4 regions of the Paenibacillus sp. GCM10027630 genome follow, and region 1 is predicted to be linked to each of the others. Evidence: riboswitches for the same ligand, from Rfam matches in the RefSeq annotation. Region 1 holds a riboswitch; each other region holds the start of a gene.
What was found. A riboswitch is a leader RNA that binds a small molecule or an ion and turns the genes downstream of it on or off. The one in region 1 is predicted to bind cyclic di-GMP.

Region 1 (5,982 bases):
CCGTCAAGAAGCAGATTGTCACGGATCGTGGCGTTAAATAAAAAGGTATCCTGACTAACTAACGTACACAGCTTTCTTAACGAAGCCTCGCTAACGGTACGCAGGTCATACTCATCTATCACAACAGTGCCCTGCTTGGGATCATAAAACCGGGACAGCAGCTGTAACGCGGTGCTTTTGCCGGAGCCGCTTGGTCCGACGAAGGCCGCATAGCTTCCCGCTGCAATTCGCAAACTGACGTCCCGTATTTGATCGGCTTCGGGGGTATAACCAAAGGTGACCCGGTCCATCCGGATCGAGGTTATAGAAGAAGGAAGCTGTGTAGGGATGGCGGCTTCGGGAACAGTCGGCTGCTGATCGAAGATTTCCTTGACGCGTCTGAAGCTAATGCCCGAATCTATGAGGTTCGGGATCAGAAACGATAGATTCGAGCCTGACTGACCTACGTACATAAACAAAGTAAAAAAAGCCATGAAGCCGCCTACCGTCATCTGGTCATGGAAAATCAAATACCCGCCGAAGCCCATCATAATTCCGTTTAGTATTAATAATGCCGTTAGAGGCAACCGTTCCATCAACGAGTTGATGAAATGCAAGTTCAAGCCAAAGGCAAACAGCTCGTGAATTTGCTTCCGGGCCCGCTCCTGGAACCTGATCTGTTGGTGCAAGCCTTTAATGGTTTTGTGCCCCTTGACCATCTCATCGACCGTATTGGAGAAACGTTCCTGAGCTTCCTTATAGCTTACATTGGCGGTTGCCGCCCGGCCTTGAAGCAATCTGGGCCCGAGAAACATCAGCATAGAGCCGGCAAGCATAGCCAGCGTGAGCTTCCATTCAATTGAAAACAGCATAAAGAGCCCGAGCATAATACTTAAAGTCTCTTTCAGAAAGAAGGGAGCCGAAATGCGAATGACTCTCTCCATGGAACCCATATCCGCAGCGAAGCGAGTGACAAGATCCCCGGTCCTGTATCGTTGATAGAATGGCAGCGATTGCTTCTGAAGGTGGATAAACAGCTCGGTTCTCAGCTTCCGGATCACTTCGCTGCTCAGCCTCCCTAGCGAGTAATCCCCGTACACGCTTGCACAAATGTTGAAAAATCCGCCGCCGATCAGAATGAACATAATGATAATGAACACTTGAAAGTTCCTAGGTGTAAAGGCCTCGTCCACCAAATATTTCAGGCTCAAAGGGGCGGCAACCGTATAAGCAACTTCAACGAAAATGCTGAATAAAAATAGGCCGAACAAGAGTTTGTATTGTGTGAAATGGCGCAGCACGGTCTTTATAAAATCCAATTTATTCGCCGCCTCCCAGTATGTACCTATAGATTACCGCAGTTTCTAATGACTGTAAACGGCTCCGGCAGTGAATGACGAAAAATTGAGGATTTGCAACACCACGGCTCGTCTCCATATGTATGTCGAGAGAGTATCTATTGGATGCTCTCTCTTTCTATAATTTACGGGTGCTTTCATACAGCACATGATGGCTCGAAAAGCTGAGTTCGACTGTACAGAAAAAGGACCCAAACGGGTCCTCTCCATTAAATTGCAGGCTTCCAACAGTTCATATTTGGTGGTGCTTAAGCGACGCCAGCTTGCAGCCTAGTGCTTTTTCCAATGTCCACTAAATGGGGTCTTGACCAAAAACCTAGCCTGCAGGGGCTATGTCAATGTTGTATTAGCCTCGAAAGGCCTAGGCCAGATTGCTAAAGAAGTCGGATACCGGGACGATAAGCATTTTGTTAAAAACGTTTAAACGCGAGGAGGTATGACGCCTTCGGAGTACCGCGGGTGTGAAACCGGGTCATTGTGAAAGCAACTATTTCCACGACTCAAAGGATTTCATTCAACCAACAATATCTTTTATTTTGACAGAATTCATTTTGCTCAAATCAATGAATTCATTCTCAAGTGCAATTAATGGACTTGTCGGGTAGTTAGGATTAATCAGCAGGATCTTGCCTTTTCTTTCGTCAGATAAAATTGACGTCACTGCCAACTTGTGAGGACATGAGTCGATTCAAAAACGTCATGCCGATTACGGGATCAAAACGATTTTGTAAAATATTCGTATAGAGTTCATTTATGACTTGATAGAATACAAAAGATGGTCTATGAGGGCGCTCAGAAATCATGGCCAGATACACATCAGCCAAGGCGATTATCTTACTCAGTCGATCCATTTGGTTTCCTTTTAATTTGGCAGGATATCCGCTTCCGTCATCTCTTTCATGATGCTGCAAAGCAACTAACGCAACACGATGATCCATCCCTGATTCTTTTTAAAAGGTCATATCCTAAAGTAGTGTGTGTTTTTACTATTTCAAATTCGTGAGGTTGGTACCATGTTGTTTGATGCAACAAATAATGCGGAAGCTTAACAGAGCCAATATCATAGAGGCTAGCAGCTGTAGTCAGTAAGTTTAATTCGCTTTCGTCATTGCATCCACTTTCCGAGCAACGTGGCAATAACGGCAACGCCGACACTTTGTTTATAGCGAAAGTCCCCCTTTGATTTGAGTTCCGAAAAGAGTTGATATAAATTCCGCTTTTTGGTGACTTCCATTATAAAAGGGAGCACTTTATCTTCAATATCCGAAACTGGAACCTTGCCGTTTTTATGGACGAAGTCGTGGATCTCCTACATCTGCGTTTCCGTCCGTTTAACTAACTCTTGAGTATCTATAGGTATAAATTCTAAGGTCGGTTTCCTTCGGGTGGTGTTGCAACAGCAGATTGTTGTTGTTCTTCTGCTACCAACTCAACATGGATATCAAAGATGTCGATCTTGAATTTCTCTAGTTTCTCAACATGGCTAGGTAAAAGTATAGTCTCGTTAGGAATCAACATCACGCCTCTTGCGTCTAAAATAGTGTGTGACAAGCGTTTTCCAATCAGATCGTCGTAGTTATCAAATTGCATTTTAAGTTAGTACCTCTCGGATGTTTCGATTCTTTCTATTGAACAACCGACAAAGCCATCGCATGCACGAGAAGATCGTTTCTACTTACTGCTTCGGCAACCCAGCCATCTTAGTTTTTTTTAAACCCTTAGATCTGTAGCTTTGCGTCCTTATGTTTCGATAAGTTTGCCTTTATCGTGGTTAGTCTGATTATATTCATTTTTTTCTTATTAGTCGAGAGAATGCTATAATCGTAATCCAAAAAGCAGCTCAACCAATAGGCTAGCTGCTTAATTGCTTATATTTGCGCTCCACTACCGCCCCAACTGGTAAGCTACCGCACGCTGCCAGCCGGAAACCGCCTGCTTGCGGTAAGCCTCGTCCTTAGCCGGGCTAAAGGAGCGGTCGTATCCCTTCAGCTGCTCCAGCTCTGATAAATCGCTCCATAATCCAACCGCCAGCCCAGCAAGAAACGCAGCTCCGAGCGCTGTCGTCTCTATGACCCTAGGCCGAGTTACGGCAACTCCAAGCAGATCTGCTTGGAACTGCATGAGGAACTCGTTCTTCACAGCTCCGCCGTCTACCCTCAGTTCTCGCAGATGTATACCGGACTCTTCCTCCATCACTTGAAGGACTTCGCTGCTTTGGAAGGCTATAGACTCCAATGCAGCTCTAACAATATGCGCTCTGGTTGAAGCGCGAGTCAAGCCCGTAATCATGCCGCGTGCATCAGGCTCCCAATACGGCGTACCCAAGCCGGTAAAAGCCGGCACGAAATAGACGCCCTCCGTATGCTCTACCGATCTCGCGATAGCTTCTGTCTCAGCGGCGCTTTCGATAATGCCGAGCCCATCGCGAAGCCACTGCACAACGGTGCCCGCATTGAATACACTGCCTTCCAGAGCGTAATAAACTTTGCCGTTCAAGCTCCAGGCAATGGTCGTAATAAGCCCTTTCTCCGACATGACCGGCTTCTCCCCGGTTTGTTTAAGTACAAAGCAGCCCGTACCGTACGTATTTTTGGCCATCCCTTCGGTGAAGCAGGCTTGACCGAACAATGCCGCCTGTTGATCTCCGGCAGCCCCAGCAATTGGAATGCGAACAGCTGCTGCTGCACCCAGAAGCTCTGTATGTCCGTACACCTCGCTGGATGATTTAACCTCCGGCAGCATAGCCTTCGGTATATTTAATTGTTGCAATATGTCATCATCCCACTGCACGGAATGGATATTGAGCAGCATGGTCCTTGAAGCATTGCTTACATCGGTCACATGCTGGCGGCCTTCGGTCAGCTTCCAAATCAGCCATGAATCGATAGTGCCGAACAGAGCCTCTCCCCGCTCTGCTTTAGCCCTGATATCAGGATTGTTATCCAGCAGCCATTTCAGCTTCGTTCCCGAGAAGTAGGCGTCAAGCACCAAGCCCGTTTTGTTCCGGATAATCGGCTCCCAGCCCTGCTGCTTAAGCTCCTCACACATTGCGCTTGTTCTGCGGCATTGCCAAACAATAGCCCTATGCAGCGGTTTGCCGGTCAGCTTATCCCACACCACTGTCGTTTCACGCTGGTTGGTAATACCGATTGCTGCGATTTCCTCCAAGTCAATCGACTTTACCGCTTCGCGAAGTACTTCCAGCTGTACCTGCCAAATTTCCTCCGCATCATGCTCTACCCATCCGGATTTCGGAAAAAACTGCGTAAATTCCTTTTGCGCCGTGCTGACAATAGCCCCTTGTGGATCAAAAACTATGGCCCTACAGCTCGTTGTCCCTTGGTCTATCGCCACAACATAACGTTTTTGTTTCATGGCTTCTCCCCCCCTGCCACAATCCTTTAACCATAAAAAACGTTTACACAGATGCAATCTAACACACTATCATTTTCACTGTCAACCGTATTGATTAATCTTCCTGAGCATGATATGATACGCACTAACAAGTTAATAATCAGGTCAGAGAACCAGAGAGACCGAAACATACCCAATGTATAAGCCATGCAATGGGATCATGTTTGCGGTCTTTTTTGTTTGTAATCATATAGAAAAAAAGGATGGGATTGTTAATGGGAGCACATTTTTCAAGCGAGCAGCGTATAGCGAATTTAAAAGAGCTTGGTCAGCAAACATTGGATTTATTGGTTATTGGCGGAGGGATTACAGGGGCAGGCATTGCCCTGGATGCACAGAGCCGCGGTATGAGTACAGGCTTGATCGAAATGCAGGACTTCGGAGCCGGCACTTCCAGTCGTTCAACCAAACTTATTCACGGCGGACTTCGCTATTTGAAGCAGCTGGAATTTAAGCTGGTCGCCGAGGTCGGTAAAGAGCGCGCAATCGTTTATGAAAATGCACCTCATGTAACAAATCCTGAATGGATGCTGCTGCCTATTATCCAAGGTGGAACGTACGGCAAGCTGGCAACTTCAGTAGGGCTGCTGGTTTATGATCTGCTGGCTGGAGTACGAAGACAAGAACGCAGAATTATGCTGAACAAGGACAAAACATTGACGAAGGAGCCCCTGCTTCGTAAGGATATGCTCAAAGGTGGAGGGTACTATGTCGAGTATCGTACAGATGATGCTCGTTTAACGATAGAAACGATGAAGGAAGCAGTGAAGCGCGGGGTGAAAGCCGTCAATTATGCAAAGGCCGAAGAGCTTATATATGACCAAGGGAAACTGGTCGGCGTCAAGGCTGTTGATCAGATAACTGGATTGAGCGTAGAAGTGCGCGCCAAACGGATCGTCAACGCAGCTGGTCCATGGGTTGACACGATCCGTGAAATCGACGGCTCCAAGCAAGGAAAGCGGCTGCATCTGACGAAGGGCGTTCATCTTGTAATCGACGGCAAAAAGTTCCCGTTGAATCAAGCCATCTACTTCGATACGCCTGATGGACGGATGGTGTTCGCAATTCCGCGCGATGGTAAAACTTATATCGGAACAACGGATACGAACTACGTCGGCGATATCGTTAATCCACGAATGACCGTAGAGGATCGGGATTACATATTGCGCGCGGCTAATTTCATGTTCCCGACATTGAAGCTGGGCCCGAATGATGTGGAGTCCAGCTGGTC
Region 2 (5,982 bases), on a different contig from region 1:
GCAGTTACTTGTCTGCACATACAATGGCTTCATGATATCAACTCCCAGAAGGTATCATTTTTTTGAAAATGAAGCTCGTAAATAGGAACGCCATTAGCTAAAATCTTCATTAGCCCTATAATTCCGCCTGTTTCTTTGGCGTCATGAGCCCAGTAAAATACTTTATCCATCAGAAGAAGCAGGCCATTGGACTTCCGTAATGTGATTCTTTGATTATGGGGGGCCTGGTGCAAAATATTTATACTGGCTAATGAGCAGAACCGGCTCTCGCCCTTCATTTCGATTTCACTGCGAAAGGGAGAGTTATACACGGTAATTTCATCGGACGTAATTTTCACAAGGGTGGCTTCATCCGATAAAAGCTCTCGTGGATAGGACAACTCGGCAGCCGTTGATTTCCCTGCCCCTGATTCACCTGCAAATATATGTGCCTTTCCATCCTCTATAACACAGGATGAATGAATCAGGAGACCCCAGTTGTTAGAGACAATGAATGAGCTGTATAAGTTGATTAAAGCATGCTTTAAAGCCAACTCATCTTGTACATAAATAAAGGCATTTCGATAATCCGAATCGGCTTCGATTAAATAATCTGCCCTTCGGAATAAAATTTTGCCCGCCTCTTTAGTAATATCCACCTTGTAGTCTACGAATGGGATTCCGTAGCCATCTCTAATATGGATAATGAGATCAGGCTGCTCGTACACAACAGGTGAGGTAAGCAAGCTCTTTTTAAACATATTCATAAGCTTCAGTGAATCACCTGAAGCTTGCATCAAATGCTCTCCGATTCTTACATGTACGGTATCCATAACAAGCTCCTTAGAATAATTGAACAGACGACTCATGCACAAACAGAGGTCAAGGTAGACTACCATTGACCTCGTTATAGGCATTCCCTTACTTTTTGGAGGGTCTGGGGTCATTGGGATAATTAATTCCGCCATTGCCTTTACCTTTATGGTCTTTATTGCCCTTCCCCTTGTTCCAGCTCTGGGCTGTTTCGAAGCTTACAGGCTGGTGGCTCAATACCATCGGGCGAAAGTACTCTTTCCTCTTAAGGTCCACTGTTTCCTTATTCATTAGTTCACCTCAAATATATATTATTATGCATGAAGTTCTCTATAGAGAACCTTTAGGTATACTCATAGCTTACGGAGCTTCCAACTTCTTTAACATCATTGCACAGAGAAGGCTTATGCGAAGGGATATCTTGGTTTGCGACAATCAAATGTACCAAATTTTCCGCCATATAGATTGGTCGTTTAATAAATGCTCGAATTTCATCAATACTAAGCTCAAGATCACGTGCAGCTAAAATGAGTTCGACCCACTCCTCATCCAATTCCTTATTATCCGACAGATTTGCTACATTCATCTTAAGACTCCTCCTAAGTAAACAATGAAATTGCTTAATCAGGCAGTCCAGCTGTCGTAGTCGTTGACCTTAGACCTGTGACTTTGTGTCCCTGCTTTTCAGACAGGTTTACCTTTTTACTGAAAGAGTTATGTAAAATAATTCATCTATATGTTGTAATAATTCTAGTATTACAACTCATTTTGGTACTATATATATAATACTAGTAATGAAATAAAAAGTGTGTCACTTTAAGGAGGCTGGACTTAGGGGGTTTTGTCAGTTTAAGGAGTTGGATCATGATGGAATTTGACGAGAGGTGAGGTAAAGGGGAATTCTTATGTTCCCCGACATCAATAACGGAGGCAGATACTTACGATAGAAACAGAGGAGTTATAAGCGGGCATACTGGAGTATTATTGCTTGGGTCGATTCAAACGCCATTTATTGAGTTCCAGAAACTCACGAAACTGCTCCTTGTCTACGCCTGATGTCATTGCTTCTTTGATGAGCTCGTACCATTCCTGATCAAGTTCTTTATCCTCTGATGGAGAATCTTGTTGATCTATAAGCTTGTCTACAGGTACAGCAAGAACAGCCCCGATTTTTTCGAGAAACAGAATCGATGGGTTTTTTTGAATATCCCGCTCTAAATTGCTTATGTATGACTTAGCAACACCGGCACGTTCCGCCAGCTCAGAAAGAGACATTCCTTTTTCTTTACGCAGTTGCCTTACACGTTTACCAATCATGAGGATCTTCCTTTTTAACGTAGTGATAATGCCTTGATCGCTACGTCATTATACCAAATTTTATACAAACGAACAAATCTATATGTATAAAAATCCCTTGTAAACACTCATAAAAACACATAAAAGTTCCCGTAAAATATTTATTTGGCCCCCCCAAAAAGTGACATACTTTTCGAAGGCTGACTAGTATTATATTCCTACAGCACTTATCTGCTAATATACCGCATAACCTGTATCCGTGGAGGCGTACAATGAATCTAATTTACCAGAAAGCCATAGATGAAAAACTGGATATGGAATGGACCTCGCTGATCCTGCTTTCACGTAAGATGGGAATTTCGGTTGAAGAAATACGACAATTTCTCAAGCAATGTCCGATTAAGGAAAACGGAGACAAGAAATCATAGGTACTCCGCTTTCCGATCGTTACTCATGAATTTTGCCATTGTACCATTGCATAAACTCGATTAATATTTTATATTCATGAATCCGCTCTTTCTCGATTCCCATATTCTTCATTTCATAAATAAAATCGATCCACTCTTTTTCAATCTGCTGCTTGCTTTCTAAATCTGTACTAAGCTTAAGTAACGTTTTGAGCTCAACCTTTAGCACCAAAGCAATTTTCTCCACCACTTGAATGGATGGATTCTGCTTCAGATTTCTTTCGATATTACTTAAATAGGACTTCGAAATACCCGTTCGCTCTGCAAGCTCAGAAAGTGTATATCCTCTTTGTTTTCGGATTTTATATATATTTTTACCTATCATAGGGTCACTCCACAGTAACGCTTTTGGCGAGATTTCTCGGTTTGTCAACATCACACCCTCTATACAAGGCAGCATAATAAGCAATTAATTGTAGAGGGATCACAGAAACAAGCGGAGTTAGGTATTCGTGAATATGTGGGACAACGAGCTGGTCGTTCTTATCTTCAATTCCCTCGATACTAATCATACAAACATTAGCCCCCCTCGCCATGACCTCCTGTACATTACTTCTAATGTTTCCACTGACATGCGGCTGTGTTAGAAGAGCTATAACCGGAGTGCCTTCCTCTATTAATGCAATAGTTCCATGCTTCAATTCTCCGCCTGCGAACCCTTCCGCCTGAATGTAAGAGATCTCCTTTAATTTTAAAGCTCCCTCCAGACATACATAATAGTCAACACTTCGTCCTATGAAAAAGCAGTTGCGCGAGACGCTTAAGTATTTCCACACAATTTCCTCAATTTGTTCTTTTCTGTTAATCATAATTTCCATAGCGTTAGCTGCTAATCCCAGCTCTTTAAAAAGATCGAAATTACGTTGAATGCCTCTATTTCTTGCACAATCAGAAGCAAGTATAGCTAATACCGCAATTTGCGCTGTATAGGCTTTGGTTGAGGCGACCGCTATTTCTGGGCCTGCATGCGTGATTAAGGTAAAATCGGACTCACGTGATAAGGTTGATCCTGGCACATTAGTTAATGCTAAGGCTCGATATCCCGGTTTCTTAATATCAACTAATACCCCTCGGCTGTCTGCGGTTTCACCGCTCTGAGAAATAAAGATAAACATGGGATGGCTGGATAAAAGCGGCCTGTTATATAAAAATTCACTCGCGATATGCACTTCCACCGGTATATGGGCTATGCGCTCAAATAGCTGCTTGCCCACCAGACCGGCATGATAGCTTGTACCACAAGCAACAATATAAATACGGTCTGTTTCCTGCAGTGCCTCGCGTATGTTTTCATCTATTGCAATTTCACCATCGCCATTTTGATATTTAGTTACCAGCTTGCGGATGACAAAGGGCTGCTCATCAATCTCTTTGAGCATATAATGCGGATAAGGACCTTTTTCAATATCCTTTGCATCAAGCTTTACGGTAAAAGGGCTCCTATGAATCATTTGTCCTGATAAATTTTTAATCGTTTTGGATGAGTTTTGAACAATAACGATTTCCTCATCCATAAGCTCAACAAATTGGTTAGTTAACTGCAAGGCAGCCATTGCATCGCTCGCGATAACATGGAAATCTTGCCCTATACCTATAAGCAGCGGACTTTTATTTTTCCCGACGTAGATGGTGTGGTCATTTTCACTATCCATCAAAGCTATGGCATAAGAGCCTTTCAGAACGCTTAACGTTTCCCGAAATGCCTCCTCAACCTGCAAACCTTTATCATCTACAAACCTCTCCATAAGCTGCACAATAACTTCTGTATCCGTCTCACTATTGAATTGGATTCCACCTAAAAGCTCCTGCTTGATTTCTTTATAATTTTCAATAACTCCGTTATGTACGATGGTAAACCGGGTATTATTGCTCTGATGTGGATGTGCATTTCTACGATTGGGTTCGCCATGTGTGGCCCATCTTGTATGACCAATCCCCAAATGGCCGGAGGCGCTCTGATCTACAGCTTTTCGAAGCGCTGCAATGCGCCCTTTTTCTTTAAATACATGCACCCCCTCTTTATTTAACATGGCAATTCCCGCCGAATCGTAGCCTCTGTATTCTAATTTTTCTAATCCTTTCAATAAAATTTCTGCAGCGTCTTGATTACCTACATACCCTACAATACCGCACATCCTATTCTCCTCCTTCAATTTTCATCGAAAACCTGCTTCGCAAGCAGTTATCTTAATTTAGTGCAATGTGTTTCTTCAGCATGTTTTTCATACAAGCAATTATTCTCATTTGCTCTTCTTCGGTCATATTCGACCCCGATGGCAAGCATAAACCTGATTCAAACAACTGCTCGGATACAATATTATTTTCACTATGGGCATACAATCGGGTTCCTTCAAAGAGAGGCTGCAAATGCAGCGGCTTCCAAACAGGGCGAGCTTCAATATTATCTTCAGCCAAAGATCTTAATAATTGGTCTCTGGATATGCCAGCTTGTTGTTCGTCTATGGTCAACGCCGTAAGCCAGCGATTAGACCAGGAGCCTTCAAGTTCCGGCATAAATTGAATGCCCGGTATTTCGGAGAGCTCTCTGTAATACCGATTAAATATGGCGCGTCTCGCAACTACTCTTTCCGCAAGCACTTCCAATTGCGCCCTGCCTATTCCCGCTAATACATTGCTTAACCGATAATTATATCCCATCTGGCTATGTTCATAGTGCTCCGCCTGATCCCTTGCTTGGGTTGCTAAAAAACGCGCTTTTTTCAAAGCTTCAAGATCATTGGAGACCAACATGCCTCCACCGGAGGTCGTTATTATTTTGTTCCCATTAAATGAATACACACCAAATTTACCAAATGTTCCGCTAGCTTGGCCTTTATAGGTTGAACCAAGTGATTCCGCCGCATCCTCAATAATCGGCACTCTGTAGTTATCGCATAATGAGACAATTTCGTCCATTTGTGCACTTTGTCCATATAAATTTACAACGATAACGGCTTTCGGCAATTTTCTCGCTTGAGCCGCTTCTTCCAGGGCACGCCCTAATGCTTGAGGCGACATATTCCATGTCTCAGCTTCAGAGTCAATAAATACAGGCTCTGCCCCGAGATAAATAATTGGATTTGCACTTGCCACAAAAGTAAGGCTGGAACAAAATACGGTATCTCCTTCATGTACATCCAACAATTTCAATGCCAAATGAATGGCAGCTGTCCCTGAGCTAACCGCTGCAGCATCGCCAATCCCTACGTAATCTGCAAGCTCTTCTTCAAATGCATCCACATTAGGCCCCAAGGGAGCGATCCAATTCGTATTAAAGGCTTCCTGGATATACTTCTGCTCATTCCCGCTCATGTGAGGTGCAGAAAGATAAATTCTTTGCTTACCGCTAACAGCTTGCATCCAACACAACCTTCTCCCTGGTTTAATAATTAAAGAAAGCAAAGTTTATTCAGCGCTTGTTGTACCC
Region 3 (5,982 bases), on a different contig from region 1:
TGTAATCCGTATATGGCCGCCGGTCAGAGCCGCATAGGCCAGAAAATAGCAGCTGGTGGAAGCATCCGCCTCCAGTTGAATATTCTGGCCCTGATACCTCTCGGGCTCGATTATAAAATGATCATAAGCCTCGTTATGCTCCACTACAACACCGTAACGCTTCATGAGCTCTATAGTCATTCCTACATAAGCATGCTGCACCATTTTATCGGCTACCCTTATTTCGGTCCTTTGCTTGGCATAAGGGCTCGCAATAAGCAGACCGCTTAGAAACTGGCTCGAAACCGCCCCCGACACCGTCACTTTTCCTCCGGCAAGCCCCCTCGCCTCAATGCGAATCGGCAATTGCCCAATGTCTGCTGTATACCGAATATCCGCACCCATTGTATTTAATGCCTTGATCAGAGGCCGGACAGGCCGCTCACTCAAGCGCCTATTTCCTTCTAGCAGCCAACTTCCCCTGCTGCCTACTGCCAGCGCACCTGGCAGAAACCGCGCGATAGTGCCCGCCGCTCCGATATACAAGCTGCCTGCCGGATTAGGCCATTCCCCACCGGTTCCTTCTATCGATACCGTATTCCCCTCTACTTGCAAGCTAACGCCAAGCTGTTGCAGAGCATCCAGACACCAATAGGAATCATCGCTGCGCAAAATATCCCCGAGAATCGAGGAGCCCTCTGCCAAAGCAGAAATAAGAATGGCACGGTTCGTGTAGCTCTTGCTTCCAGGTACTGCAATGGCTCCGTCAGGCGGCTTCGTTGGCGGGTGAATTTCTACCTCCTCCCTATCGTAAAGCGCCGCCCATGGCGAGCGGGAATTTCGTTCCGGTTCTACCCTTCCCATTTGTTGAACACCTCTTTCCAAAAGCCTCTGTCAAGCTGCCTACTGCTTGTTCAGAGAGCTTCCCAATAGTTGAGCCCGCTGTCCTGACTTGCATGCTTCGAGCTGTTAGCTTTATTATAGGGAATAGTTAGACATATAAATAATTGAACTATTTTATATAATCCATAGAGAGGATCTATGTCATGAGTGCAATGGATCAGTACAAAGTGTTTTATTACACAGTGAAATGCGGGAGTATTACTAGAGCCGCGCAGGAGCTCTATATAACGCAGCCGAGCGCCAGCTATGCTATCAAGCAATTGGAGGAGCAGCTGGGAGTTCGTCTGCTTGTGCGCAAGCCCAAAGGAGTGGAAATGACGGAGGAAGGCAAGGTGCTGTACCATTTTGTAGAGCAGGCCTATGGATTGATTCTAGCCGGAGAGCGTAAGATCAGCGAGATGAAGTCTGTATTAAGCGGGACGATCCGTCTTGGAGCCAGCGACTCGCTGTGCAAATATTATCTCCTCCCTTTTCTCGCCGAGTTTCACAAGAAGGCACCGGAAGTACGCATCTGTCTGTCTCATGGAAAAACCGAGGATATTCTAAAACGGTTAGGCGACGGAGCTATCGATTGCGGCATCGTCCACCTGCCCGTAGATGACCGGATTCAGGTGCAAGCAACCAAAACGATACAGGACTGCTTTGTTGCAGGTCCGGAGTATGCTCGTTTAGCTGATTCTCCCTTAAATCTCAAAGAATTGGTCAGAAACCCTTTCGTCATGCTCTCGGCTCACAGCCGTTCACGCACCTTTTTCCACGCCTTCCTCCACACCTACGGCATTGATGTAATGCCCGACATTGAGCTCGGATCGGTGGATCTGCTTATTGAATTCGTCCGTAAAGGGATGGGCATCTCCATGCTTCCAAGGGATTTTGTGAAAGACGATTTAGAGGCAGGCACGCTCTTTGAGATTAAGGTGACCGAACCGATTCCATCCCGTTCTATAGGAGTTGTCACCTTGCCTGACGGCACCTTGCCCCTCGCTTCCTTGTTTTTTGTTAAGGAGCTAACCACACATTTGAAGCCTGCTGAAGGCCCGGAGTCATTTGAACTACAGATTTAAGCCTAAAGTCCTAAATTTATCTTAATGTAAAAAGGATATTCAGCTCCCCTGTCAAATACTATCCATTACAAAATATACATCTTCCGATGTCAAAGGCAAACCTGCTCGAAAGGGAGGGACGCAAAGCCACGGGCCTAAGGTTATATACTACGGCAGCCGAGTTCCCAACGAAGGTTCTTAAAATCTACCTTTGGTAGATTTTTTTGTTTTCGTAAATGTGTAAAAGTGGGACATATGCAGTTTGAATGGGAGAAACTATGATGATGACTTACACCAAACTTCAGACAAAAATAACGATTATGCTTGTGATTATTTTGACTGTCTCCATTGGTTTAAACAATGTCATTGGCACCTATCTGTTTCAAAAAAAATACTTCGAAGTGCTTGAGGAGCAAATTCTAGTCATAGGGCAAAGTCTGAAAAGTCAATTGGACCGCATTCATTCGCTCGGAATCACAGACAGGGATCTGGTTGGATTCGATGAGCAGTCCAAAGAAATACTTTGGAAATACAAAGAGATATCCATAATCTATGTAGTGAACACCGATGGCCGGGTGCTTTTCAAGAGTAAAAATCAAGAAACCAGCAGCGCTGTCTTGGATGTCCCTGAGCTGTTGGACGCAGTTAAATCGAGCAGGGAAAGCATCGTTTCCTATAATTATCAAGGCAATCCTTATTTAGGCGCAGTCATCCCGTTTCTTGACAATAATGAAACCTCCTACGAGGGCTCCGTTGTGGTTGTCGTGGAAAGCAACAAAATCAATCACAAGCTGTCTTCCCTTTATAAATACCCAACGCTTCTCTCCTTGCTGTTTTTTGTCCTGTCCTTCTTCCTTATCATGCTAGCCTTGTCTAGTTGGGTCACAAACCCTCTCAAAAGTATGGTTCAGCATATGAATGAAGCCGCCGCCGGGAATTTACGCAGCTATGCCAATACAACTGCACGGGATGAGATAGGCCAGTTAGGCCGTGTCTTTAATCGGATGTTGAAGCAAATCTCCGGGCTGCTGATGCAAACGGCACAAACCGTTGAGCTGGAAGGACGTTACAACGCGGAGTTTAAACAAAGGCAAGACGGGGAGAAGCTGCGGCATGCGCTTTCTTCAGTCAGCTCGACATTGGATGAGGGGGAGGTTAACGAGCGAATTCTCGCTTCCTTAAGGGAGCTGGTTCCTTACACCAGTGCTGCATTATGGATTCAGCATTACGATACGCTGACAGCCATGATAACCCGGTATGATGAATCTTCCAGCGGTTACAAAGACATTGAATACGCGGAAAAGCAAGCTAACGAAATGTTCATCCTACTTCAGCAGGAAGAGCAGCCGATTGTAAAGGAAATGAACCGGGTCAGCTTCCTTCACTTGCCTATCTTGATTGAAAGCAAGGTTCGGGGAATGATCATTGCACAGAACCACAGCCCCTATATTCAAAGCGAGGTGGGGCTAGCCTTCACCTACACCAGCCAAGTAGGCAGCTATATTCAGAACGCTCAGCTATATCGTCAAATGCAGCGGCTGGCTGCAACGGACGTATTGACCGGGATTCATAATCGGCGGCATTTCTTCGAGCAAGCCGTCCGCATTTTTCAGCAGTCTGTCGATACGTTCAGTCATCTTGGCGTTATCATGTTCGATGTTGACCACTTCAAGGGGGTCAATGACCAGTACGGGCATCCTGTCGGCGACCTGGTGCTGGCGTCTGTTGCCGGACGCGTCAGCACCTACCTGCTGCATGACGAATCACAAACCTTCTGCCGTTACGGCGGTGAAGAGTTCGTCCTCTTGATCAACAACACCTCTAACGAATCGGTTCAAGCTTTAGCAGAACAAATTCGCAGAGGGATAAGCGACTTGAGCTTCCCTACAAGCCACGGAGATTTGCAGGTGACTGCGAGCCTTGGCATCGCCTATCGCAATGAACAAGCCGAAACGCTGGAGAAGCTGCTGAAATACGCGGACAATGCGCTGTATAAGGCCAAAGCTAGCGGGCGCAATTGTGTAGCTGTAGCTGATGAGTGCTAGAGCTTAAAGGCGCATCGTTCAAAGACACTAAACCATCGACCCTTCAGGAGCATCGTCATCTTCTGCCATCGTTGTTTTCCCAGAAGCCTTGCGGTATTCGGATGGGGACATCCCGGTCTGCTTTCTGAATAACCGCGAGAAATAATACAGCTCCATCCCAATCCCTTCAGCAATATTGGAGATCGACAATTCAGTGGTGGCAAGCAGGCGGCGGGCTTTCTCCAGCCGCTTCTTGTTTACGTACATGATCGGGGACAAGCCCATCATCGATTTAAAGTAGTTCATGAAATAATTCGGGTGAAAATGCACCAGCTTCGCCAGCTCATCGATAGACATCGATTCAGCCAAATGGCTCTCGATGTAAGAGAGCACGCTATTGATTTTGGAATTAGTCGTCGTTGCAGTCAAATGCAGCTCTTCTTTGGAGGAATGCTCGATATATTCGGAAATCATCTCAAAGAGAATCGATTTAATGCGCAGAGGAGCGAATACCGCGTTGCTGTTATGCAGCTCGATCAATTCTTGAAATTGACGCTCCAGCTTCTGCTCGTCGCTTACTTCAATCCAATGCGGCAGCTCCAGCATCTGAAACAGGTTGATATCCCCCATCGTAGCCGAGAAATGACACCAAAATTTCCCCAATGTATTATCCTCGTTTACAGGCGAGTACGAAAGCTTCATTCCCGCTGGCAGCAAATAAAGCTGACCCTTGCGCGGGCTGTAGTCTTTACCTCGAATATGAATCCACCCTTCACCCTCACGGATAAAATAAAACCGGTTCACATCCGTCATCATGTTCGTGGCACGCCAATTTTGCGCAGTTTTCGTATAATGTGCTGTTTGCAGCGTTATTTGTGTATTTTCTAAATAGCTGCGAATCAGCTGAAGCTGCAGCCTGTCCTGATCCATGTCATCCATCCCTTTGGGCTTTAAAATCACAGAACCCTATTTATTCTAGTGTTCCAACCGACATAGGTACTTATCAGCCGATAACACCTTAGCATTGTGCAAATGTTTGCTATTATCATACATCCTCACAGTCGCATTTGCATACTACAATATGTACATAAGGCATTGGTTTTCTCACGAGAACCAAGCCAATTTCGCTAAAGCCAATAAAAACAATGCTTACGATACTGGTTTCGCTAAAGCGAAACCCTTAGGAGGAAAACAGAACCATGAGCGTAACCCGTCAAAAAATTTTAGTTCTGCACCTTGCAGATCCAGACCTCGAATCCCGCACCGTTGCTTGGGCGCTGTACGACAGCACCATTCCGAAGGGGCAGCTTCAAATGAACACCGGTGATTCCAACGAGCCGCTGTACGCTTCCGTGCTGGATGCAATGCGTGATGGCTGGAATGTCATTCAGCTTCCGTCTATGCCGATTTTTTTAAGCGGATACGAGCATGAACAAGGGCATCTGCCTTATGAATATGTTTTGGAAAAGAAGGTGACTATCCATGAGTAGCGTTGATAAGAAGCATCTCTTAACGGCCAAGCAAATGGCTGAATTTGCCGTAAACGGGTTTCTGAAGCTTGATGAGATCGTACCGCAAGAGCTGAATGAAGCGGCTTATAAAGAGCAGCGTGAATTTCAAGGCAACGGCTCCACCTATTGGAATGAATCAAGCATTATCCGCGAAATTTTTGAGCTGCCGCAAGTTAAGGGCGCAATCCAAAGCTTTCTCGGTCAATACCCGATCTACGACCACTCATTTATGCATATTGTGCGGGCCAAGCACTTGAAGGGTCAATTTTACCACGCTGATTCCGTTATTGACACCCGGCCGTTCGGCTTCGATATTCAAGCGTTCTATTTCTCCCATGATGCACCGGATGAAATGGGCCCTACCCTGGTCCTGCCGGGCTCGCATCTGCGCAAGGTGAGCAACGGCAGCATCGCCCGCTACAAAAATATCGTCGGCCAAAAGCGGATGGTATCCAAAGCCGGTTCCATTGGCTTCCTTCATCATGGCATTTGGCATTGTGCGCAGCCGAATCACACAGATGA
Region 4 (5,982 bases), on a different contig from region 1:
ATGAACGGTCCCCGCACCCAGCCCGTTTTCAATTCCATGAATGATGCTGTTTTCAACTAAAGGCTGAAGAATCATTTTCGGGACCATCACCTTCAGCGCAGCCGGCTCGCATTCAATGCTGTAAAACAACTTGCTCTTGAAACGGCTTTCCTGAAGGGAAAGATAATGCTCAATATGCTCGATTTCCTTTTGCAAATAGACGGTTTCGGTATGGAAATCCATACTATATCTCAAAATCGCCCCGAGCTGCGATATTTTATCGCTAATTTCATCCACCCTGTGGCGGAGCGCGATCGTTCCGATAGATTGCAGCGTATTGTATAGAAAATGGGGGTTAATTTGCGCTTGCAGCATCTTGAGCTGAGCTGTGGAAATCTCGATGCGCTGCTGATACTCCCGGAAAATCATGTCTTTCAAATTACGTACCATCGTCTGAAAACGAAGTTCTAGTATACCAATCTCGTCTTCTCTTGTCTTAAACTGCTCCACGTCGAATTGACCGATTTCCACCCGGGTCATATTGCGGATAAGCCGTTTAATCGGTGCGATAGTGGAGTATGATAAGATGAACGTAAACAAAATGATAACAGCGAACGCAATAATCTGGATCGCCATAGACTGGTCCAGCGTCCGCCGAGCAGCTTGATTAATAAAATCCGAAGGAATGAATTTAATCATCGTCAGTGGAACATTGAGATATTGGTCAGCTACCGTGATGAATACGCCCTTTTTCCCATCCAATTGCCCGTACCAGTAACCTTGCCGATCCCCGGTCATTCTCAAATCGGGCTTCTCATCCTCCAGCATATTCCGAATATCCGGCAAACCGCTGGATGTATAAAGAAGCTCCTTGTTATTGTTCATGAACAAAAAAACGGTTTCATGACTCGGGTCCAACAGCTGCCTGCCAAGACGCTCAATCTCATCCAAAGAAAAATAAATCGACAGCAGCCCCAGTACGTTAGGCTTCGGATAATCGATCATCTTTTTGTTAATTGTCAAAAACCGCTCGCCGTTCACCTGCTTCATTTCATATTCGGGCACACTCGTCCAATCTTCCTTGCGTTCAGTGGGGAGCACCTGTCTCGGGACCGCACTGAATACGGAATAGTTGAATTTGGTGTATTTCTGTCCGCTCATCCCGCTGTAGAAATTGACCAGCTTAATCTCCGACCGACTTGAAAACAAATAAGAAAGCTGACGGTCGATATACGTATCCTGATCAAAGCTTGGTTTCTCCAGCCAAAGATAGCTGAGCATGTTAGGGTCATAATACCAGGACACCGACAGCTGATTGAGCTCCTGCAAATATTTTTTCATATTTTCCATGCCAATGTTCATCGTTTTCTGGTTCAGCTCGATCATGTTCTCCTGCAGCGAAGCGGAAGTAGACCGGTATGAAATCAGGTTGGAGCATATAAAAGGAATCGCCGTAGCCAGCAGCGTCCACACCAGCAATTTGACAAACAAGCTGCGCTTGTACATCCGGTTCACCTTTCCTATCCATCCGATTTTATTTAGAAGTGTTTGACCATTATAACAAATTTGGATTCTTAGAAATAAGGTAATATTTGATAGCAAAAAAGGATTATTTTAATGTGCAGCAAGAGGTTATGAAAGGTAAAGCCGCCCGCCGGTTCAAACTTATCTTAAAAAACAAAAAAACCGCCCTTAGGCGGATGTCATTATATATATTCTCTATTTGAACGCTCGCTTAAGCTCTCTTAATTCCTTCTCTTTAAAATACGACTCCACTTGCATTTTCAGCACAAATGCACGGATGGAGGTAGCTTTTTCTGATTCCATATCCACATACCTCGCGCCATAATAGTAACCTTCAAATAAAGTTTCTCGCCGTATGATTTCAGCCACAACGGGCAGCTTAAAGCCCAAATCCAATTCAACCTCAATCGCGAAAGCTCTGCTGAGGTCGAAGTCATCATCATTCAAGGCGAATCCAATCCCGCTAACGCTTATATTTTGAACGGTTAGACCTATGGTGTCCGTCAGATTTTGTTTTTCATCGGTATGGAGCCAGGTAACTGCGTGCAATGAGCCTTTTTGGTTAACCTGAACTCTCGGGCTCTCCCGCTTCTCCACGAACCGACGTTGATTTTGAGGAGGGTTAATGATGATCAGAGCTCCATTATGCTTTGCCACTATTGTAGACAAGAAGGTATAAATGCCTCCTGGTGAGTACACGGTTATTTTCACAGAATCCCCAAGGTTAAAAACCTTATATTCGGGTATTTCCACTTCGATAATATCACCTTCAGCATAAGTAAGAAGTCCGGTTGATACAAACCCATCTTTTTCAACAACGGTTCGGCTGTGAATCAATATTCCTGCAGGACTTTTATACTTCTCATCTTTGTAGTCATAATTTAGGCTCGCAGCTGCAGATCTAGTCATCTTATTCACTCCCGCCGATTATTTTATCTATGTTACAATTAGAAAAGCTTCTTATCGAAGCCCTTTCGATGAAGATCCATTCGTGTCTAAATTGCTTTTCTTGCATAAAAAAAGACTGCCTCCTCAGTGAGAGAAACAGCCTTAGCACACCGTTGTCATACAAAATAATCGGCGGCCAGGCTGTCATAGTCCTTGACATTGGACCTTAGACCCTAAGCTTTGCGTCCTTGCTTTTCAGCAAGTTTGCCTTGAACAATCTGGTTAGAAAATGCCATTCATGTTAGGTAAATTGACCTAAACATTTCATATTTTTATTATACGCTCTAGGGGCAATGAGAATCAATCATCTAATTCGTGATTTAAGTCACATTTAAATATTAATTTATAGTAAATCGCAGGAATTGTTAACTAAAAATTAAATAAATCATAGAAGGTGGTCTCATGATCGACGAAAAAACCTCTAAACACGAACATTCCGATACGAACAGCTACTCTATTGTTCTTTTTGATGGTGTGTGTCGATTTTGTAACGGTTGGGTGCAGTTTCTGATTCGCCAAGATAAAGCCGATGTGTTTCGGTTTTCACCCCTTCAATCTGATTATGCACAGTCCTTGCTCGATTCAACCCGTTCGGCTGATACTGCTCCGGATTCTGTTATTTTGGTTGAAAAAGGGGTCGTCTATACTCGTTCCTCGGCAGTTTTGCACATCTTCAAACGATTGGGCCGCTACTGGGCTCTATTCTATTTATTTATAGCTGTTCCCAGACCCCTCCGTGATGCCGTATATCGATGGATTGCGAAGCGCCGTTATAAGCTGTTCGGTAAGTATGACAGCTGTATGATGCCGACCGAGAATGTAAAACGCAAATTTATCGGATAGCAGCAAATCTGTGATGCTTTACTTCTTGGCCTATATCCACATATGGGGATATCTGTTGGTATAAACCGAGGGGCTTTGCTCATTTATCCCCAGAGCTTTATAATGAAATGTGAACAATAACTGTGTTATCCACAATGTTATCCACAGCATGTTAACAAAACGAATACTTGTTCGTTCTTCACCCCATTTTCGGAACAAAAGAGGTGTACCTTGCAAGATTATATTCCTTATATGAACGAAGCCATAGCCGAGGCACGAAAAGCGGAAGCGCTGCTGGAGGTGCCAATCGGCGCAGTAGTCGTTTGGAACAATCAAATTATTGGACGCGGCCATAATCTTCGCGAAACTACTCTGGATCCACTGGCTCACGCCGAGCTTATTGCTATTAAACAGGCTAGCGACTATTTGCAAGCTTGGCGATTGCTGGACTGCCAGCTATTTGTGACGCTGGAGCCCTGCCCTATGTGCGCGGGAGCGATAGTTCAGTCTCGCATTCCCCAAGTCATCTACGGCACGACAGATCCAAAAGCGGGTTGTGCAGGAACATTGATGAATTTGCTGCAAGAGGAGCGGTTCAATCATAGGGTGGATGTAGTAAGCGGTGTGCTTCAAGAGGAATGCAGCTCGATGCTGACGCAGTTTTTTCGCAGACTACGGGGAAAATCATAAGAAGCAGCTCCGACTAATCCCTTGCTAAATCTATAGTCTCTTCTTTGCTATTCCATTTTATATGCAGCTTAAACCCGGCTTCATCTACATACGGCGTATCCATAGTAGACTTACCGCTTATTTTCAAAGTTGCCGATGAAGCTTCGCTTTTGCCGCTATTGTTAAAATTTTTGCTATCTACAAAGGAATAGCTAGTATCTTTAACAGGTTGATTTTCTTTACCGGTATATCGTATCAAGAATGATTTTACATTAGCTGATTGGTCGACCGAACAGGTGACGCTCCAGTTCTCGCTTTTTCCATTAAACTCTATGGGGCTGGAGCATCCCGTCAACCCTAACACCATCACTATTATCATACCTACTATGAATGTTCTCATAGGCATGACCTCCTTAGTTATCGGATTATGATATCCCCGTACGATTCCATTGTTTACTTACTCAATCATCTCATTATTAGCTCCGCGCACCTCAGCCTGCACATCCTGCGGAAGAACAACAGTAACCGTCATCCACGGGTAGTAGGAATCGAAGCCCCTTCTTTGCGGCAACCGTTTAACTTGCACATACATCGTATCCCCAACGGTGCGTACAGCTACGAACTGCTCCTTCTCCATAGGTTGGATTGCCTCGCCCTGGATAGTACGGCTGCGGTAAGTACCGAACACTTGAAGTGACCGCTCCTGCGATTTATCCACCTTTACAGTTTGGTCCTGTGATTGTACGATAACCTTCTTCACCCCTTCGGCTACCGCTTCCTTCACTGTAGGCAAATCCTTCGTTTCATCAATTGCCCCTATCATCGACCTTACTTCACCCATCAGACCGACTGAAGCGAGCATTGTGAACCCAAGACAACCTATACAAAGCACGCCGACGAATAGGATGCTCATCATATCATAGGAGATGATGCTGTTTTCTTTTCTGGAAAAGGATAAATAGAGGACGATTTCCAAACCCAGCAAAACAAATACGATCGGCCACCACGTAATAAACGCATCAAAAGCCTGCTGCCCCTTCCACTGGGAAATAAACAAAACCACCCCCAGCAGCACCAGAGTTATTCCCATCGAAAGCGTACCCACGCGCCACTTCTTCATCTTTCATCCTTCTTTCTTTTACTTCCTAGCAGCAGCCGTAAACCGCCCCCTATGAGGATGACCGAAACGACGAATGTTTGGAAATATTGATGGAACAGCATCGAAATACGTTCTTTCGGAAATAATCGATCAAGCGCTGTTAGCACAACCTCATCCATTAAATAATACAAACCCAGTCCGAGAAGCACGATTCCGACCCATTTTTGATGATTAACCAGCCAATCTACAAACGGGGTGTCCTTCAGCTCTTCCTCGCGATCCTGCCTTGAAATTTGCTGCAGAGCGTCAAAGAAGCTGTAAAACCACAGAATGGGAATCAGAAATAAGAAAAAGGAAAGCCTCAGCACATCCATAATGTAGATGCAGAACAAAAAGGCGGCCATGAGCTGCAAGCCTCTTTTTTGCAAGCCAAGGTACATGTGGCCCGCTCCAGGGACAATAGATAGAAAGGTAGCTATCATCTTATTTTTTTTGCCGTCTTCGCGGGTTTCTTGAAAATCCTCAAAAATCGTTCGATCCGTCAGCAATTCCCCCCGCTGTTTACGGTTTAGCTGCTGGATGCAGTCGAACAGGCAATAAATCCAAATGATTGGCAGCGCGCCGAGAAAAACGAAAAATCCATCTTTATGCGTCAGTAAGGCGACAAAGAAAATCATCACGGCTGATCCGAAAAAAGCAATCATAAAGGTCAAGCCCCGCTGCATTAAACCCAGCTGAAAATGACCGAGCCCCGGTATAAACGACAGCAGCACGGTAAAAATCCGTTCGCTTTCATTGCTGCGATGCTGCGGTTCATAGTAAGCCGTCTCTTGCGGATGGGAAATCGGCGGCGATACGAACTCACCGGAAGGCTCGCGCCTTTTCACAAGCCCGAATACCATATCAATCAGATTGATAGCAGCGATGGCAAAAGCTACAAA

Region 2: it holds a riboswitch for cyclic di-GMP, as region 1 does, so the genes downstream of both, ACFQ0C_RS35310 (anti-repressor SinI family protein) here and ACFQ0C_RS06390 (hypothetical protein) in region 1, are expected to answer to the same signal.
Region 3: it holds a riboswitch for cyclic di-GMP, as region 1 does, so the genes downstream of both, ACFQ0C_RS03570 (diguanylate cyclase) here and ACFQ0C_RS06390 (hypothetical protein) in region 1, are expected to answer to the same signal.
Region 4: it holds a riboswitch for cyclic di-GMP, as region 1 does, so the genes downstream of both, ACFQ0C_RS28030 (PilZ domain-containing protein) here and ACFQ0C_RS06390 (hypothetical protein) in region 1, are expected to answer to the same signal.

Annotation. Positions count from the first base shown of each region.
Region 1 covers NZ_JBHTGY010000011.1:39,417-45,398, forward strand. The annotation lists gene ACFQ0C_RS06380 (ABC transporter transmembrane domain-containing protein) at 1-1,298, opposite strand, end outside; gene ACFQ0C_RS06385 (HD-GYP domain-containing protein) at 1,979-2,275, opposite strand; gene ACFQ0C_RS06390 (hypothetical protein) at 2,703-2,927, opposite strand; cyclic di-GMP riboswitch class I at 3,020-3,108, opposite strand; gene glpK (glycerol kinase GlpK) at 3,222-4,712, opposite strand; gene ACFQ0C_RS06400 (glycerol-3-phosphate dehydrogenase/oxidase) at 4,967-5,982, shown strand, end outside.
Region 2 covers NZ_JBHTGY010000095.1:21,565-27,546, forward strand. The annotation lists gene ACFQ0C_RS35295 (PqqD family protein) at 1-33, opposite strand, end outside; gene ACFQ0C_RS35300 (hypothetical protein) at 30-812, opposite strand; gene ACFQ0C_RS35305 (hypothetical protein) at 901-1,083, opposite strand; gene ACFQ0C_RS35310 (anti-repressor SinI family protein) at 1,136-1,378, opposite strand; cyclic di-GMP riboswitch class I at 1,417-1,501, opposite strand; gene ACFQ0C_RS35315 (helix-turn-helix domain-containing protein) at 1,774-2,109, opposite strand; gene ACFQ0C_RS35320 (anti-repressor SinI family protein) at 2,361-2,516, shown strand; gene ACFQ0C_RS35325 (helix-turn-helix domain-containing protein) at 2,536-2,880, opposite strand; gene glmS (glutamine--fructose-6-phosphate transaminase (isomerizing)) at 2,885-4,690, opposite strand; gene ACFQ0C_RS35335 (aminotransferase class I/II-fold pyridoxal phosphate-dependent enzyme) at 4,743-5,915, opposite strand; gene ACFQ0C_RS35340 (sugar transferase) at 5,961-5,982, opposite strand, start outside.
Region 3 covers NZ_JBHTGY010000006.1:26,521-32,502, reverse strand. The annotation lists gene aroA (3-phosphoshikimate 1-carboxyvinyltransferase) at 1-843, opposite strand, end outside; gene ACFQ0C_RS03575 (LysR family transcriptional regulator) at 1,026-1,946, shown strand; cyclic di-GMP riboswitch class I at 2,031-2,115, shown strand; gene ACFQ0C_RS03570 (diguanylate cyclase) at 2,210-3,970, shown strand; gene ACFQ0C_RS03565 (helix-turn-helix domain-containing protein) at 3,998-4,879, opposite strand; gene ACFQ0C_RS03560 (hypothetical protein) at 5,149-5,439, shown strand; gene ACFQ0C_RS03555 (phytanoyl-CoA dioxygenase family protein) at 5,432-5,982, shown strand, end outside.
Region 4 covers NZ_JBHTGY010000057.1:54,105-60,086, reverse strand. The annotation lists gene ACFQ0C_RS28035 (sensor histidine kinase) at 1-1,485, opposite strand, end outside; gene ACFQ0C_RS28030 (PilZ domain-containing protein) at 1,699-2,412, opposite strand; cyclic di-GMP riboswitch class I at 2,580-2,670, opposite strand; gene ACFQ0C_RS28025 (thiol-disulfide oxidoreductase DCC family protein) at 2,854-3,294, shown strand; gene tadA (tRNA adenosine(34) deaminase TadA) at 3,526-3,963, shown strand; gene ACFQ0C_RS28015 (hypothetical protein) at 3,977-4,342, opposite strand; gene ACFQ0C_RS28010 (LiaF transmembrane domain-containing protein) at 4,400-5,062, opposite strand; gene ACFQ0C_RS28005 (hypothetical protein) at 5,059-5,982, opposite strand, start outside.